Regions from separate parts of the Oceanisphaera sp. genome, predicted to be linked through region 2. Evidence: predicted binding sites of a transcription regulator. Region 2 holds the regulator's gene; the other holds the start of a gene.
What was found. The regulator MetJ, encoded in region 2, represses methionine synthesis genes. The targets are predictions, from matches to a motif close to AGANNTCTAGANNTCT.
Positions count from the first base shown of each region.

Region 1: a site for MetJ is predicted at 6,009-6,024, ahead of ACTHY5_RS01270 (DUF1852 domain-containing protein). Genes of this name have one in related genera too.

Region 1 covers NZ_JBQDEX010000006.1:13,081-22,737, forward strand. The annotation lists gene recB (exodeoxyribonuclease V subunit beta) at 1-130, opposite strand, end outside; gene recC (exodeoxyribonuclease V subunit gamma) at 127-3,633, opposite strand; gene ACTHY5_RS01260 (helix-turn-helix transcriptional regulator) at 3,759-4,613, opposite strand; gene ACTHY5_RS01265 (LysR family transcriptional regulator) at 4,924-5,808, shown strand; gene ACTHY5_RS01270 (DUF1852 domain-containing protein) at 6,102-7,079, shown strand; gene ACTHY5_RS01275 (methionine synthase) at 7,106-8,134, shown strand; gene ACTHY5_RS01280 (monooxygenase) at 8,641-8,952, opposite strand; gene ACTHY5_RS01285 (transglycosylase SLT domain-containing protein) at 9,108-9,657, shown strand, end outside.
Region 2 covers NZ_JBQDEX010000014.1:1,170-10,826, forward strand. The annotation lists gene metL (bifunctional aspartate kinase/homoserine dehydrogenase II) at 1-1,315, opposite strand, end outside; gene metB (cystathionine gamma-synthase) at 1,315-2,475, opposite strand; gene metJ (met regulon transcriptional regulator MetJ) at 2,673-3,005, shown strand; gene cysQ (3'(2'),5'-bisphosphate nucleotidase CysQ) at 3,116-3,955, opposite strand; gene nudE (ADP compounds hydrolase NudE) at 3,958-4,515, opposite strand; gene hslR (ribosome-associated heat shock protein Hsp15) at 4,685-5,080, shown strand; gene hslO (Hsp33 family molecular chaperone HslO) at 5,258-6,121, shown strand; gene pckA (phosphoenolpyruvate carboxykinase (ATP)) at 6,291-7,904, shown strand; gene ACTHY5_RS02490 (EAL domain-containing protein) at 7,943-9,657, opposite strand, start outside.

The DNA of each region.
Region 1 (9,657 bases), on a different contig from region 2:
ACAGTGCCAAGGTAAAGGTTTTACCTGTGCCGGCACTGGCCTCAATTAAACGGCTACCAAATAGCGGAAAGGTTAATGGATCAAGCTGTGCCACCTTAGGTGCCGTCGGTGTAGTTTGCGCTGAGCTCATAATGTGGTCTCCACTAAAGGCTGATAGAGTAAACGGGCAAAGTCCATAAAACGCATATCTTGAGTGAGGCTGTGATAATCGGGCCATGTTTGCTGTAAGGGAGGGATATCGGCCAGCTCGCCACGGTTTTCATAACCAGGCGTGCTGTATCCGCCTTCATAGACCTCTTGCGGTTTTGCCGAAGCCACTAGGGAGGCAAAAGCCGTCTTGCAGGGCAGGGGTAGCAATTGATCCATGCCGGCTTGATAAGCCGATAACATATCTAACAACAATGTCTGAGCTGCCTCAGATGTCATGGATGGCAAAATAATATGGGTGTTGGGGCCGAATAAATGGGTTTCTACGCCCTGGCATAATTGCGCAAACACATGGGCGGGCCACTGGCGTATTAAGTGCTCATATTTATAGCTTTGACCTGAGTGTAAGTTGCTGGCTTGCATGATCAGGCGCACGAATTTCCCCTCGCCATTATGGCGAATATCTGCCAATCCATCGTTAAGCGTTAGCGCTCCCATGCTGAGCTGTTGTACTGCTAGGGGTAATCGCTGTGAGTAGTCGGCCAGCCCTTGTTGGTATTCAGTGAGGGGAGGCGTTAATTCATCGCTTAATGCCGCTTGTACTAGCGCGGCAAATGGCATCATGGGCAAGCTGCCGGCGCGCTGTAAACGGGCTAAGTTCTGATTTAGGCTATCAGTAATGGCAAGCTTGGGCTGCTGGGTAAGCTCTGCGGTTACGCGTTCTATCAGTTGTTGTCTTAACTTCCAACTGTCGAGGCCGCTGGTGCTGAATAGCTCGTTATCTTCAATTTCTTGATTATTATCAAACCATTGAATACCTAAACGATGCTGATAAAAGTACATGGATGGGTGACGTAAAAAACGGCTGAGATCGCGCAGTGTAATGGCAGCTTGAGGTTGCCAAGGCGCTAACTCTTTGGGAGCCGCTGGTTGTTTTGGCTGGGTATGCAAGGCGCGCCACTCTTTAGCATAGGTAAACAGGCGTGGATCACGGTCTTGTTCAAAATAGCGCTGACTAAAAGGCTGCAATGGGTGCTCTGTGGTGAGAGCACTTAATACGTCGTTTTCAGGAGACGTTGCGGCCTCGGGGGCTAATTGCCAACCGGCGTGAATGTGATCTCTAAGTTGGTTAACGATAACCGACGGCGGGCGTTCGGTATTATCGCGAATATCTCGGCCCACCCAACTGATGACTAACCGCTGACGAGTAGAGAGCAGGGCTTCTAAAAATAAATAACGATCGTCTTCACGGCGTGAGCGATCGCCGGGGCGATAATCTAGCGCCATTAAATCGAAGTCGGCGGGGCGCACATTGCGCGGATAATCGCCATCGTTCATGCCCAACAACCATAGCTGCTTAAAGGGAATGGCGCGCATTGGCATTAGGGTGGCAAAGTTAATGGAGCCGCCTAAGAATTTTTGGGTGAGCGTGGGGGCATCTAGGCCATTGAGTAATTCTTCTCGCACCACTTCAATGGGCAATAATTGCTCGCTCAAGCCGCCTTCTTGCCAGCTGGTTTGCAAACTTTCTAGCTGCATCTCTAAGTTAGTGATAGCCCAGCTGTCGGCTTGGCTAGTTTCCACAAAAAAATCTGCCACTAAACGCTCGATGATCTCAAGCCAAGCGGTGGGAGTGTGCTCGGCTAACAGTTGCTGCTGTACCTGTTGTAAGGTATCTAATAATAAGGCAAGCGGGCCTACTAATGCAGCGTCTAAGCCTGCGACTTCTTCATAAGGTTCAATGCCTTGCCAGCTGGCATGATTGCCCACCGCAAAACCTAGCAACATGCGCTGTAAACCAAATAGCCAGGTGTTTTGCTCTAAAGGAGGGAGCTGTAATTGCTGGCGCTGAGCGGCGTTGAGTCCCCAGCGAATATTGGCTCCGTGGATCCAGTGGCGCAAAGTGGGTAAGTCGGCTTCATTAATACCAAAGCGCGCGCGTAATGCTGGTGTATCCAGCAGATCAGATAACTCGCTAACGGTAAAACGCGACTGAGGTAAATGCAGCAGTTTTTCGAGGGCAATTAAGAGGGTATTTTGGCCACGCTGGCTTTGATCAGAAATATGAAATGGCAAATACCGTGGATCCCGTGGCGAGTTAGCGTCATCGTTACTGGATAAATAGCGACCAAACACTGCCTGAATATGCGGGGCATAGATATTGATATCTGGCACCATCACCAGAATATCTCGCGGATGTAATACTTCCCCTTTTTCTTTCGCCTCAGCAAAGCTTGCCAACAGTTGATCGTGTAAGATCTCCACTTCGCGCTGGGCGCTATGCGCCACCATAAATTGCAGGCTGTTATCTTGCTCAGGGTTAATTATCGTGTGCTGTGCTTGACGCTCGGTAAGTGGGCATAAATTTAGAATATCGGATTGTAGTTGATGCAAGAGGCAGCCGTTGCCGGGATCGCTAAATAAGTCTATTTTTTGCTGATTAAAGTGTTGGCGGTAACTGTCGGGTTGATCGTGTTCATCAAGCAGGTGTAAAAAGTCGCGGCCTTGCTTACCCCAAGAAGCTAATAATGGATGACCATAGGCATGCAAATCTTCCAAGTTTAAATTGGCAGGCGTTTTACGCTCAGCAATGCGCTTATATTCTTGCTTAAGCAGCGACTTGCCTTCAATTAAATCTCCCCAGTAATGCTGGCTGGGGTTAGTGGCAAACACCATGACTTGGGTAAATTGAGCGATAGCTTGTAATAACTCCAGCGTTTGGCGGGGCAAAGAGGCAATGCTAAATACTATCACGCGACGCGGTAAATCGGCGGGGCGCTGCTCTGGGCTATATTGTTGGCATTCTTTAATAAATTGCTGATGCACCAAAGCACGGCTGGCGGTCGCCCAAGGACTGTCGGTTTGCGTGGTCAGTTCACCATGAATATCTTGACTGAGTACCCGCCATAAACAGGCTTGCCAACGCTGCTCTGGGGCTAATGGTTGGCGCTGGCCGGTGGCGGTAATAATAATATCTTGATCGGCTTCCCACGCACTTAACCAATCGGCACGGTACAGCTGATATTGATCGTAGAGATCCGATAAATTGGCAGCTAATTGATAGCGCCGGCGAGGGTCTTGATCGGCGGTTAAAAATCCGGCCAACGGACCCAGCGCCTCGGCCTGATCGCCAAGACTTGCTTGTAGGCTTGGCCAATCCCCCAATAAGCGGTAGATGCGCCAAGTTAAGGGTGTTTTATCAAAGGGCGAACTGGTGGGTAGCTCGGCAAACACCGACCGATAAGCCTGCCAAATAAAGCGCCCAGGCAGTTGTACATTGAGTGCCGCGGCTATGCCTTTACCTTGCGAGTTAGTGGCTAAGGCCATTTTTAGCCATTGGGCCATGCCGTTACTTTGCACCAAGATACATTCATCTTCTAATGGGCCCAAAGGATGCTGGGCCAGCCAATGTACGGCCACTTCTCGCAAGTCTTCTAAGCGGTTGCCTTGCAATACCATAAAGCCTGGAGATAAAGGCGAAAGCATAAGGAATTCCTCATTCATAAAGCTCGAGAGCGGGATAAAACAGCAATAGCCGTCAGTGATAAGCGAAGACAAATATCAGACTGGTAGTAGCTGCAACCGCTGGCCGATAGTGTATGTATTTGTTGTTAAGTGGCATTAAAGCCAGGCGCTATGGCCATAGACGCTAGGGTTAATAATTCATGGCGATTAGCCAGATAAAGCGGATATTCTATCGGCGATAACACCCCCTGTAAGGAAGCATCTACTCGCAAAGATCGCAGTGAAAATCCGGCTAATGCTTTGCGCGTGCTGATATTGCACACGGGTTTATCAACCAAACCTAAATCCATTTTTAGCGCTGCTGGATGAGAGTGCTTAGGATGCGGCATCAGCGTTAGGGTCACGTATTGCTGCCAGTCGTTATCGGGGGGTACTACAACACTAAGCTTGGCCTGCTTGGCTGATAAGACGCGACTAAAACGAAATATTCGAAAGTCGGCTTTATCTACGTCATAACCGCGAAAATACCAGGTGCCTGTGGCTTCAAAAATGGCCAAGGGATAGACGCACCGTACCTTAGACTCAGAGCTGGCCGAGTAATAATAAATATCAAGCGGGGTGGCTAAGGTGAGTGCTTTGGTTATTTGACTAATAGTGGTAAGGCTTTGGGCTTGATTGAGAGCTAAGTGACTCGACAAGGTGGGCAGCGTGGATAAATCGGCTTTTTGCAGCTCAACGATAAAGCGTTCTATGGTTCCATGAGCGATCACATTAAGTGCATCTTGTGCGCTGTGGCTAAATGCGGGTACAAAGTCATCGGCTGCAAAATAGGTTTTTAAACGAGCATCGTAATTGATGCTATCAGGAAATTGCTCACGATATTCAGACAAGGCCCGAGACGCAGTTGCCACACTCATTTCGCCATGCAGCATTAAATCAGCCCGACGTAAGCGACCAAAAAAGGTGAGATAAAAGTCGATAATAGTGAGGTGTTTTTCCATGTGGCTCAATGGTGCCTCTGGTGAGCTTGCGGTATATTAATGGCCGGTTACCCCTTGGTTTAGCTAACGGCCTTAATAAAAGATGCTATTACTATGACCTATTAAGTATTAAAAACCAACTGAATTAATATCAAATATTGCTTTTTGTTTGGCTTTTTAGAATCAAATGATTCGCATGTTTGGTGTTAAACGTAAGAATGTGTAAGTCATGACGTCATGAATGGCTTTTAAATGATGAAAACCATACTCTGTTATTATATTAGTTATGAATATTACTCATTGTATTGAGTATTAAAAAGCGAGTGTGGCGATGTTAGAGCGGTTTCATCTTGAAGTATTGGCGGCAATAAAAGAGCAGGGTACCTTAACGCAGGCGGCAGAAACGCTAAACTTATCTCAGTCGGCATTAAGCCATAGCATTAAAAAATTAGAAGGTTTACTTAAGACGCCGGTATGGAAAAAAGAAGGCAGAAGTTTGCGCCTGACCCATGCCGGTGAGCAAATTTTAACGCTGGCTAATCGAGTATTGCCGCAGTTTAAGCACACCGAGTTGTTATTATCACAAATGGCAAAAGGTGAGATGGGATCATTACGAGTGGGCGTGGAGTGTCACCCTTGTTATCAGTGGTTATTAAAAGTCATTGAGCCCTATCTTGAGAAGTGGCCCAGTGTTGATATTGACGTTAAGCAAGAGTTTCAATTTGGGGGGCTGGGGGCTTTGCATAACTATGAGATCGATATGTTGGTGACACCGGATCCCTTATATAAGCCAAATTTAATATTTATACCCGTGTTTGATTATGAGCACCGGCTGGTGGTCTCGTCATCTCACCCTTTAGCTGCGCAAGATCATGTAATGCCTGAACAACTCAGTGATGAGGTGCTATTTAGCTACCCTGTAGACCCCGAGCGTTTAGATATTTTTAGTCAGTTTTTAAATCCGGCTAAGTGCACGGTCAAGCAACATAAGACCATAGAAACGACAGAGATTATGTTGCAAATGGTGGCGGCGGGTCGAGGGGTGAGTGCCTTGCCGGGCTGGTTGGTGGATGAGTTTGCCAGCACCATGAACATTAGAAGCCTGCGCTTTGGTGAAAGTGGCATTAATAAACAGATCTTTTTAGGCGTACGCAAGGGCGAGGAGCAAGTTAGCTATTTGCAAGACTTTGTCACTTTAGCGCAAACCATTAGGTAATAAAGGCAGCGCCTATCCTTTTGGGGAGCGGCACCTGTAACGCTGTACGCCTTACCTTAAAACAGACGCTCGTTGGTTTACGTATCGTGCTTGGCGGATAACAAAACTGGCTATTAATGAGAATTACTCATGTATCGATGAAATTAAATCATTTTTGTTCATGTAAAGGGCGCGGTATAACATACCCATAGCTTAGCTCTAGACATCTGGACTTCTCGTTAATCAAGGTCATCAAGCCCAGAAAGAGCCACAACAAATTTAGATTTAACCTTAGCCGATGGGATACCGATACCATGAGTAACAACTTTCAATTTACGATCAGCAGCATTGCCTTTGATGAAAACTATCACCCGTCAGACAACAGCCGCGCGACCACTAACTTTGCCAACTTGGCCAGAGGGGAAAGCCGTCAAGAGAACCTGCGCAATACCCTAAGAACCATTAACAATCGGTTTAATGCCTTGGCGCAGTGGGACAACCCCAAAGGGGATCGTTACTCTGTGGAGTTAGAAATCGTATCTGTCGATATGGATGTAGAGGGCAATGGCGATGCTTTTCCGACCATAGAAATATTAAAAACCTACATTGTTGATCATAAAACCAATCAGCGTATTGAAGGCATGGTTGGCAATAACTTTTCATCTTATGTGCGCGATTACGATTTTAGTGTGTTGTTGCTAGAGCATAATAAAAACCAAGCCAATTTTAGTATCCCTGAAGACTTTGGTGACTTGCATGGCAAAATGTTTAAATACTTTGTTGATTCAAATAGTTACAAACAAAACTTTAATAAACCACCGGTCATTTGCTTAAGTGTATCGGATAACAAGACCTATCATAAAACTGAAAATGAGCATCCTATATTAGGGGTGGAGTATCAGCCTAATGAGTCTTCTTTAACGGAACAATACTTCAAGAAAATGGGCTTAGATGTACGTTACTTTATGCCTGCAAATAGCGTTGCGCCCTTGGCCTTTTACTTTTTTGGTGACTTGTTAAACGATTACACTAACCTTGAGCTGATCAGTAATATTAGTACCATGGAAACGTTCCAAAAAATTTATCGTCCCGAAATTTATAATGCTAATGCGCCAGCAGGCCAATGCTATAAACCAAGCATTAATAACCCAGATCACTCTTTAACAAAAATTGTTTATGACCGAGAAGAGCGCGGTAAGCTAGCGATTAAGCAGGGTAAATTTACCGAAGAGTACTTTATTAAGCCCTATCTAGCGACGCTTGAGAAATGGTCAGCAAATTACGCTGTATAATTAATTTGGATTAAATGGTATTTATAATGACAAAATTATTACCCACTTCAACGGCAGGTAGCCTGCCTAAACCGTCTTGGTTAGCAGAACCAGAGAAACTGTGGTCACCTTGGAAGCTAGAAGGTGAAGCACTGATTGCCGGTAAGCAAGATGCGCTGCGGGTGTCGTTGCAAGAGCAAGCGAATGCTGGCATTGATATTGTGAGTGACGGTGAACAAACACGCCAACACTTTGTTACCACCTTTATTGAGCACCTCAATGGGGTTGATTTTGAAAACCGTAAAACGGTAAAGATTCGTGATCGATACGATGCGAGCGTACCAACGGTAGTGGGGCCTGTGAGTCGTCAAAAGTCGGTGTTTGTTGAAGATGCTAAGTTTTTACGCAAGCAAACAGACCAGCCGATTAAGTGGGCATTGCCTGGCCCCATGACCATGATAGATACTTTGTATGATGATCATTATCACAGCCGTGAACAGCTGGCTTGGGAATTTGCCAAAATTCTTAATCAAGAAGCCAAAGAATTAGAAGCGGCGGGCGTGGACATTATTCAGTTTGATGAGCCGGCGTTTAATGTGTTTTTTGATGACGTGAATGCGTGGGGGATTGCTACCCTAGAGCGTGCCATCGAAGGACTTAAGTGTGAAACCGCCGTGCATATTTGCTACGGCTACGGCATTAAAGCCAATACTGATTGGAAAAAGACCTTGGGCTCTGAGTGGCGACAATACGAAGAAGCTTTCCCTAAGTTGCAGCAGTCTAAAATTGATATTATTTCATTAGAATGTCACAACTCTCATGTGCCAATGGATTTACTGGAGCTTATTCGCGGTAAAAAGGTGATGGTAGGGGCCATTGATGTGGCTGATAACCGCATTGAAACGCCAGAAGAAGTGGCCGACACCCTACGTAAAGCCTTGCAGTTTGTTGATGCGGATAAGCTTTATCCCTGTACCAACTGTGGCATGGCACCTTTGTCTCGTGAGGTGGCCAGAGGTAAGTTAAATGCACTGAGTGCCGGTGCTGCCATTATTAGAAAAGAATTATCGGCTTAAACATGCGATAAGTTAACATCAATATAAGCGCTCACTGGTTGAGCGCTTTTTTTTTTACTTGTGATAAAGAAACCTTGCTGGCTTTCACCATGTCGGCACGTCGCCTGTTATACCAATCACACTAAACATTTGTTCTATTATTTAAATGCCGTCCATGGCATTTCATGGTCGTGGGAGCTGATCTCTGTTACCTCCTTTGAGGCTCGGAGCTGTCAGCTAGCCCTAACTACAGGCGGCTATACAGTCTAGAGCCGGATAAAGGGAGCGACGCCACCGACCATCACATGACAGGGAAGTCATGTGTTGAAGCCAGATGGGGCGAGCCTGCCTCGCCGTGATGAATCGTATTAGCCTAACGAACATCCAGTGAATGTTCGCAGTAGGCTGATACGATGAATGTCATTAGTCCGCAGCGTGTCGGTGGAGTGGCCCCTTTGTTCGGCTTTTACAGGCAGTACAAGCTGACTACTTATTTAGTGCGATTGGTATTACTGCGAGGCGACAAGCTACTTTTGATACTGCCCATGGTTAATATCGGTTAGCTCAGTATTAATATCAAAAATATGAGCCCGAATATCAGTCGCTCCCATGGCGGCAACACGCTCGCTGTGCATAGTGGCGTAGCGCTGGGCTTGTGTTGAGTCTGTGAATATATAAATGCCGCCCGCTTTGCCGGTGTGGGTATTTTCAGTCCAAATTTTAGATATAAATCCTGGTTCTTGATTGATGGAATGTGCGAGCTCGCGTGCGCCTTGGGTAAGGGTGCCGCCCATCATCTGAGTAGGAAAGGTAAAATCAATTTGCAGTACAACGGCCATTAAGACGCTTCCTTTAATATAAGCAGCAGCTTGCTGTGAATAATCTAGAGGAGCTATTACAACGTATATTCGCCCTTTAAAACGGGAGCCATCTAGAAGTTTTGCCGATGAAGAGGCATTATTTAAGGTATTGATTACTTAAATGAGTCAGCATCATGACCCCAACGCTACACATTTCTGCCTGCTTGCTGGCAATCTTGTTACTGAGCAGCTGTGCCGCATCGCCGCCGCGTAACCCGGAAAATATTTGTGCCATTTTTAAAGAGCATAAAAGTTGGTATAAATCGGCAAAAAAAGCCCGAGAAAAATGGGGAGCGCCTGTGCATGTCACCATGGCGATGATGTATCAAGAAAGCAGTTTTAAGCATGATGCTCAGCCCCCCATGCGCTACTTTTTGTTTATTCCTTATGGTCGCGCCTCAGATGCTTATGGTTATGCGCAGGCAAAAAAAATGACTTGGGCGGATTATCAGCGTGAAAGCGGTAACGGTTGGGCCAGTCGCAGTAACTTTGACGATGCCATGGATTTTATGGGTTGGTATATGAGCAAAACCAGTAAAATTAATGGCGTGTCTAAGTGGGATGCCAATGGTCAGTATTTAAATTATCACGATGGTTGGGGCGGCTATCGCCGAGGCACTCACAACCGTAAGGGCTGGTTACTAAAAGTAGCGCGTAAAGTCGATGCCCGCGCCAAGCGCTATG
Region 2 (9,657 bases):
GGCCATTTTTAGCGGGTTGAATAAATTCTAGCGGCTGAGCATTTAACGCGTGGTAAAAGTGCAAACACTGCTCAGGCTGAGCCGTAACGCCTTTACCCACTAATGCCACCAACGAAAAGCCTTCTCGCTCTTGTAAATCTTCAAAGCCGCCAGCGGGCTGATGATCGCGCAATAAAGAGAAAGCTTGCACTGCCTGCTCAGGCGTATAGGCAATTTGCCACAGCTTACGCTCAGGCCGACGCTTACACGCCAATGGAGCCAGCTCGCGGCGGGTTAACCACTCAGTTAATGCATCAACTTTGTCGTGATAACCACTAGAAATGGTCATTTCAATTAATACGGCATCATCAACACAGGTCACAATGCGCGCCCCGGGTTCACGAGGGTGTTGGCGTAAAATGCGAGTATGACCATCATGGGGATGATAACTGCTGCGCAAGGTTAATTGCTGCTGACTATTGGCCACAGGCCCTAAGGTGCGACTGTGTAAAATCGGTGAGCCTAAGCGTGCCAGCTCCGCCGCCTCCGATAAAGACAGCCGAGCCAGCAACTGAGTGCCTTGCACACGTCGCGGATCGGCACTAGATACACCGGGCACATCACTCCAAATGGTGGTCTCGCTACTACCGGCAAGCTCGGCCAGTAAGGTGGCACTAAAGTCAGAGCCATTGCGCCCTAATAAACAGCTTCTCTGTTGCGCATCAGCACCAATAAAGCCTGTAACAACCAGTACTTGCTCCCCCTGCGCGGCCAAAATAGGCTGCAACTGTTGACGAGAATAGTCCTCATCTACTTGCACAGGTGAACCACTCACGCGTAAAAAACGGCGGGCATCCACACTGGCCGCCGCTATGCCTTGGTTAAGTAATAGTTGCGCCAATAAGCGTGACGACCACACTTCACCAAATGCCTGAATAAAGTGTTGCTGGTATTTATCTAGCTGCTGCTCTTCTAGCACAGTAGCAATAAGATGAATGTCGTCATCTAATTGCGCGAGTAACGGCGACTGCTCATCATCAAGAGTATTAATAATCAGCTGTTGCTGAAAATTGTAGATCCCCTCTAATGCCGTGGCCGCAGCGCTATCACCACTGATAAATAAATTGAGTAGCTCAATTAATTGATTGGTGGTTTTACCCGATGCCGACACCACCACCAAACAGCCCGGCGTTGGCAGCTGTGCAATAATGTTAGCCACTCGGTGAAAGCCGGACGCATCCGCTAAACTACTACCACCAAATTTATGCACCGGACGTAGTGTTGGCTTGAGTGTCGGACTTGGTGTCGCTACAGCCTCACCTTGATACTGAACCATTACGTATTTAACACCTTAAATGCTTGGTCAAAATCGGCGATCAAGTCGCGAACATCTTCAATGCCCACAGACACACGCAATAATTGATTAGTAATGCCCGCAGCAAGACGATCTGCCTCTGGCATAGCGGCATGAGTCATGGTCGCCGGATGAGCAATGAGACTTTCTACGCCACCTAGCGATTCGGCTAAGCAAAATAATCGTAGTTCAGCCAAAAACGCCCGCATACCGGCATCATCTGTGTCTAGCTCAAAGCTCAGCATGGCACCAAAGCCAGACTGCTGACGTGCAGCTATCTCGTGGCCTGGGCTATCAGGCAGGCTGGGGTGATACACCGCTTTGACGGCTGGCTGCTGTTGTAAATAAGTTAAAAGTGCATCGGCATTTTCACAGTGCTGGCGCATGCGCACCCCTAAGGTACGTAAGCCTCGTAGGGTTTGATAGTTATCAAACGCAGGTCCTGTAACCCCTAAACAGTTGGCCCACCAGCGCAGCTCTTCGGCAAGCTCAGCATCAGCGGCCACTAAGGCGCCACCCAAAGCATCGGAATGACCATTAATATACTTGGTGGTGGAATGCACCACTAAATCGGCACCCAAGGTCAGGGGCTGCTGTAATACGGGAGATAAAAAGGTGTTATCAACCACACTTAACGCGCCCACTTCTTTGGCCGCGGCACATAATGCAGCAATATCCGCCACCCGTAATAAAGGGTTAGAGGGCGTTTCAATCCATAGCATTTTTGGCTTTTTCGCCATGGCGGCGGCTACCGCAGTCTCGTCCGTTTGATCGACGTATTCCACATTAAAGTGGCCTTTTTTGGCAAAGGCATTAAACAGACGATGGGTGCCGCCATAACAGTCGTGCGGAGCAATCAGCAAATCACCAGCATTCAGCTGAGAGGTAACAATTAGGTTAATAGTGCCAGTGCCATTAGCGGTCACTGCGCCACCCGCGCCTTTTTCAAGTAGCGTTAGGGCATCAATTAAGGTTTGGCGAGTAGGGTTACCCGAGCGGGCATAATCAAAACGACGCTGCTTATCAAAATCGGCAAACGAGAAAGTACTACTAAAATAAATAGGCGGCGTAACGGCGCCGTGTTGAGTGTCGGTATCAATACCGGTACGAACGGCATGAGTTTGAGTCTGGTAATCTGGCATATTTGCTCCTTTGCCCACTAAACAGCATCCGGGTCTGTCGACCCTTATTGTATAAAATTATCTAGTGTGACAGTAACCCAGCCCACACAAGCCGTCAAGCCACCCAGACGTCCAAACCTCTTAGCTGTTGGATTGCCAATATAGAATGTAGGGGTTACAATCTTGCTCGAATTTTTTAACCTTGATGCGGGTAAATGATGAAAACGAAATGGAACGGCGATTATATCAGCCCTTATGCCGAGCACGGCAAGAAAAGCGAGCAAGTAAAAAAAATTACCGTCTCCATACCGCTCAAGGTATTAAAAATATTAACGGACGAGCGTACTCGCCGTCAGGTAAATAACCTGCGCCATGCCACTAACAGCGAGCTGCTGTGTGAAGCATTTTTGCACGCATATACCGGACAACCGCTGCCACAAGACGAAGATTTACGTAAAGATATGCAAGATCAAATTCCCGCTCATGCGCGCAAGATCATGGCCGAGCTTGGAATTGAAATAGAAGATTTTGAAATAGCCGACGACGAATAAACCGCGCAACTGACAGCTGAAAGCTCTCAGCCTTAAGCTGTCAGTTAAAGAAAAACACCCAAACCAAACTGCCTGTTTAGCGCAAATCTGGCCAGCTTAAAGCTGACCGCTTACGGCTTTGTCTGCTGGCCATGGCCTTCTGGGTCAACCAAAATATCAGCCCAAGGCAAAGACGCATCGCCCATGGTAATAAAATTGGGGTTAATCAGCGTATGGCGGCGGTTATAGCTCAGCGGCGCTAAATATAAATCTACAATCCGCCCCCCTGCTTCTTCCACTATGCACTGAGTAGCGCCCGTATCCCATTCGCCGGTTGGCCCAATGCGCATATAAATATCCGCACCGCCCTCCGCTACCAAACACGACTTTAACGAACTAGAACCCAAAGGCACCAAGCTATAGTCTAACTCTGTGGTTAAACAGGCTCGCACCCAATCCACATTTTGGCGGCGGCTTACCGTAATGCGCAGCTGATTCGGTGGCTGATGCGCATCATAATGGCTGGCAAAAATAGCGTGAGTTTCACCATTAGCTTCTTTAAAAGCACCTTGCCCCGACACGGCATAATAAAGCAAGTCGTTAACTGGCCCATACACCACACCTAACACAGGCTTTCCGTGATCAATTAAGGCGATCATAGTAGAGAAATCACCGCTACCGGCAATAAATTCCTGAGTACCGTCTAACGGATCCACCAGCCAATACTGGGGCCAACTACTGCGTTCAGTTAATAATACATCGCAGCCTTCTTCCGATAACACGGGAATATCGGCAATCTCTTGAAGCGCCACTTTTAAGTAATCATGTGCCGCTAGGTCGGCACTGGTCACAGGGCTATCGTCGTCTTTATTTTCAGCTTCATATTGCCCTGTGTTATACAAGGCTAAAATAATACCGCCAGACTCTCGAGCTGCGGCGATAACCTTAGGTAACAAGGCAGAGATATCCATGCTTACTCCTTTTTATCGAGCCAGTCTTGCAGCAAAAACAACCCACAAATACTGCGCGCTTCACTGAAATCGGGCTGGGCCATCAACTGATCGATACTATCCAGTGGCCAAGGTACTACTTCAAGTGGCTCAGGCTCGTCCCCCTCTCTTTGTTCAGGATACAGATCTCGCGCCAATAAGATATCCATTCGACTACCAAAATAGCCAGGTGCTAGGCTCACTTGTTTTAAATGTGTGAGCTGTCTCGCGCCATAGCCGACTTCTTCCATAAGCTCTCTATTGCCCGCCTCCATGGCGGTTTCACCTGGGTCGATTAATCCCTTAGGAAAACCTAACTCATAGCTGTGGCTACCTGCGGAGTACTCTCGGATCAATAAGATAGTCTTTTCATCCAGCATGGGTACCAGCATAACAGCGCCACGCCCGCTATTACGCATTCGCTCGTAAACCCGCTCTACATTATTACTAAACTTAAGATGTAGTGATTCAATCTTAAACAATCGACTCTCTGCCACCAGTTCTGTATGTAGTATTTGAGGTTTTTGCTTATTGTCTGCCATCTTTCTGTTCCATTGTTGGCTCAGCTTAGTCAAAGATTATCGCAACTGAGCCGCAACGTCTGCACCGATTAGCATGTTAGTCCACTATTATGTCAGCTTGACGTAAGCCTCACGCTTTAGCATCTGCTATTATCCGCTTATAATGGTCCCTGATTAAAGAGTGAAACAAATGAAGGAAGCCACTTGTAGCGTTCGTCTAGATAAATGGTTATGGGCGGCGCGCTTTTATAAAACACGTAGCCTAGCGCGCACCATGATTGATGGTGGAAAAGTGCATTATAATGGCCAACGTAGTAAGCCTAGCAAAGTAATAGAAGTGGGCGCTCTTGTTCGTTTGCGCCAGGGGCACGATGAAAAAGAAGTGCAAGTACTGAAGCTGTCTGAGCACAGAGGCAAAGCCGAACAAGCACAACTATTATATGAAGAAACTCCAGATAGCCTTAAAAAACGCGAGCAAAATGCCGAAGCACGTAAGCTCAATAGCCTATTTGCGCCCAGCCCACAGCGTAAACCCGACAAAAAAGAACGACGCTCTTTGCTTAAAATTAAACATGGGCAAGAATAACCCCTTGGGAGCGGTAAGCCGTCAGCTAATGCCCGCAACCAAGCCGTGCGTTAATTGAACGTGAGGCGTATAGCGCAAAAACCCTTGTTAGTCAGGATCTCGCCCCCATATTGAATATATAATCACATTACGATTTTTTAGTTTTAAACCAAGCGCCCTAGGCCGAGACAGGATTTTATGACTCAACCAATAGACACACTGCACCGCTACTTGTTTGACAACTATGAAGTGCGCGGCGAACTAGTTCAGCTGCAACAAAGTTATCAACAGGTGCTGGCATCTCAACATTACCCCGCTCCCGTGCAACGGCTACTTGGTGAGTTATTAACAGCCACTAGCCTGCTAACAGCGACCCTCAAGTTTGAAGGCCACATTAACGTACAACTACAAGGAGACGGCCCCGTCTCTTTAGTTGTAGTGAACGGCGATAATGCCCAGCAATTACGCGGCATAGCACGTTGGGAAGGAGACATTCCTGACACCGATAATTTGGCCGAACTAATGGGTAAGGGCTATTTAGCCATTACAATTACCCCAAACGATGGTGAGCGCTACCAGGGTATTGTGGAGCTTGGGCAAGACTCCCTTAGCAAAAGTATAGAAAGCTACTTTGCGCAGTCTGAACAGCTAAAGACGCGTATCTGGCTATTTACCGACCCACAATTAGAGCAGCCTCAGTGTGCCGGCATTTTGCTACAAGCGTTGCCTAATGTTCAAGAAGGTGACTTTGAGCACTTAGAAGCGCTGACTCACACTATTAAAGCACAAGAGCTACTCAGCCTAGAAGCCCATGAAATTTTATATCGACTCTACCATCAAGATTCTGTGCGGGTATTTGATCCACAACCAGTGAGCTTTCTCTGCTCTTGCTCTCGTGAAAAATGTGAACAAGCCTTGCTACAATTAGGCGAAGCAGAGGCAACTGATGTGGTCACAGAAGAGGGAAAAATCGAGATGAACTGCGATTATTGTGGCCAGCACTACCACTTTAATCTAGCTGACCTGCAAACTCTCTTTAAAGCACCACCGACCATTCACTAATATTGTTGACAATACCAAGGGGGTTTGTGCCCCTTTTTATATTAATTACCTATGTAAAACGCCAAATTTTGACCTTGATCCCCTAAATAAATCTGCTTTGCTGCTAGTCTTGCGTAACACATCATAGTGATATCTATGCGTAACCATTCCGCTCTTTTTGGAGATAACAATGACGTCCAAGGCACAGCAGCTCGGCCTTTCTGAATATGGAATTCACAATGCCAGTGAAATCCTGCATAACCCTTCTTACGAACAGCTATTTATTGAAGAAACTCAAGCTGATTTAACCGGCTATGAAAAAGGGGTCGAAACCAGTCTGGGTGCCGTTGCCGTTGATACCGGTATTTTTACTGGCCGCTCACCCAAAGATAAATACATAGTACGTGACGACATTACTCGTGACACTGTGTGGTGGGCAGACCAAGGTAAAAACGACAATAAGCCAATGAGCCAAGATACTTGGACGGCGCTAAAAGGCGTGGTAACAGAGCAGTTATCTGGTAAGCGTTTATTTGTGATTGATACCTTTTGCGGCGCTAACCCTGATACTCGATTAGCAGTGCGTTTTATTACCGAGGTGGCATGGCAAGCGCACTTTGTGAAAAACATGTTTGTGCGCCCTAATGAAGAAGAGCTAGCCAACTTTGTTCCTGACTTTGTGGTGATGAACGGTGCTAAGTGCACCAATCCTAACTGGAAAGAACAAGGCCTAAACAGCGAAAACTTTGTCGCATTTAACCTCACCGAGCGTATTCAGCTTATTGGTGGTACCTGGTATGGCGGCGAGATGAAAAAAGGCATGTTCTCTATGATGAACTACCTATTGCCACTAAAAGGTATTGCGTCTATGCACTGCTCTGCCAACGTGGGCAAAAACGGCGATGTAGCCGTATTCTTTGGCCTATCGGGTACCGGCAAAACCACGCTGTCAACCGACCCTAATCGCGCCCTTATTGGTGATGACGAGCATGGTTGGGATGACGATGGGGTGTTTAACTTTGAAGGCGGCTGTTATGCCAAAACCATCAAGCTGAGTAAAGAAAATGAGCCCGAGATTTACGCCGCTATTCGTCGTGACGCTCTACTAGAAAACGTAACGGTTTTAGCCGATGGCACCGTAGATTTTGACGATGGCAGTAAAACCGAGAACACCCGTGTTTCTTACCCCATTTATCATATTGATAATATCGTTAAGCCCGTTTCTAAAGCAGGCCACGCTAAAAAAGTTATTTTCTTAACCGCCGATGCCTTTGGTGTGTTACCGCCGGTGAGCAAACTCACTCGTGAGCAGGCTCAGTATCACTTCTTATCTGGCTTTACAGCAAAGCTAGCCGGTACCGAGCGTGGCATTACCGAACCTACTCCTACTTTTTCTAGCTGTTTTGGTGCCGCTTTCTTAAGCTTGCACCCCACTCAGTATGCAGAAGTGCTGGCGAAGCGTATGGATGCGGTCGGTGCTCAGGCCTATTTAGTAAATACCGGTTGGAACGGCACTGGCAAACGTATTTCTATTAAAGCTACTCGTGCCATTATTAATGCTATTTTAGATGGCTCTATTGAAGACGCTGAGTTTGTAGAACTGCCTTACTTTAATGTCGCCGTACCCACTCACTTGGCCGGTGTAGAAGACACCTCTATTTTAGACCCACGTAATACCTACGCTGACCCCAGCCAATGGGATGATAAAGCAACAAACTTAGCGCAGCTCTTTGTTGAGAACTTCGATAAGTTTACTGATACCCCAGAAGGTAAAGCATTGGTAGCCGCAGGGCCACAGCTGTAATACGCAGCTAATACCGATAAAAAAGGGTGGGCTTACGCTCACTCTTTTTTATTAGCGGCATTGTCTTGTTCACGATTCCATTGGGCAAGCCAGTCTAATATATGCTCTGGGGGGAGCGGCTGAGCAATACCATATCCTTGTACATATCGACACCCCAACTGCTGCAAGCGAGTCCCCTGCTCTACTAACTCCACCCCTTTTGCTGTTACCGTCATTTTTAACGCTGATGCTAATTGAATAACGCTTTCAACCATACTGACATCATGGGCATTAGAGAGCAGATCGTTAATAAAGCGGCGGTCTATTTTAAGCATATTGACCGGCAACTGATTTAGATGACTTAACGATGAATACCCAGTGCCAAAGTTATCTAACGACATGCAAATGCCTAACTTACGGCAAGCTTGTAACACGGCCACGCCCGCATTAATGTCTGCCGACACGGCACACTCTTGAAACTCCATCTCTAATAACGAGGGCAACACCAGTGGGTATTTAGCCAATAAGCAACTTAACTCCTCACTAAAATTGCTATGCATCAGTTGGCCACGGCTCACATTAAAACTCACTTTAAATGACCACCCTTGTTGACTCCAAATGGTCATTTGGCTGAGCACTTGCTCAACGACCCACATGCCCAGCTCAAACTCTAAACTCGTGCCCACCGCAATGGACAAAAACTCAGAGGGCACCAACAAGCCACGATTAGGATCGCGCCAACGCAACAAAGCTTCAAGCCCCATGACTTGGCGATTAAAAAGATCAATGGTAGGTTGATAATAAAGCAGCAGTTCACCTTGGCGAAAAGCACTTGTAAGCTGTGCTAATTGTTGCTTGCGATCTTGTTCTTGTAGGTGCAGTTTGGCATCAAAAAATACGTGGGTATGTTTACCCAGTCGCTTAGCTTGATACATAGCTTGGTCAGCATAACGCAGCAGCAACTCAGCTTCGCTTGCATCTTGTGGGTATAGTGCCACCCCAATACTGGCAGAAATCTGAACCGTTTGACCTTCTAACGTAAATGGCTGATTAATGATCGCCTGTACCCGTGTTAATATTTCATCGCATTCTAAACTGCTATGTAACTCGGTAAATAAAAGCGCAAACTCATCTCCACCTAAGCGTGCCATGGCATCGCAATTACGGGTCACTCCGCCTAAACGACGGCTAACCTCAATCAATAACCGATCCCCTGCAGCATGCCCTAAGTTATCATTCACTAACTTAAAACCATCTAAATCAAGATAACACACCGCCAATTGCCCCTGATAACGCTCCGCGGATGAAATCGCTTGCTCTAAGAGCTCACCAAACAATAATCGATTAGGGACCCCAGTTAATGCATCATGGCAAGCTTGGTGTCGCAATTCGGCTTCATGGTTTTTTAAGTAGGTAATATCAGAGAACACAGCGACATAATTAAGTGGCTGATCATACTCATCTTTCACCTTAGAAATAGCTAATAACAAGGCATAGCTTTCACCGTTTTTCCGTCGGCCAGATAACTCACTTTGCCAATGATCATAATGTTTAAAATGCAGGCATAGCTCTTCATAAAGCGCATTATCAAAGTGGCTATGTTTTAAAAAATCAGGAAGGCGTCCAACAGACTCTGCAAGTGAATAGCCCGTAATACGAGTGTATGCCGGGTTGATATGGGTAATCTTATGGTCAAGATCAATGATCATAATGCCATTATAACTTGACTCAAACACACTGGCCGCTAGACGCTGTCGACGATTAATTTCTTTTT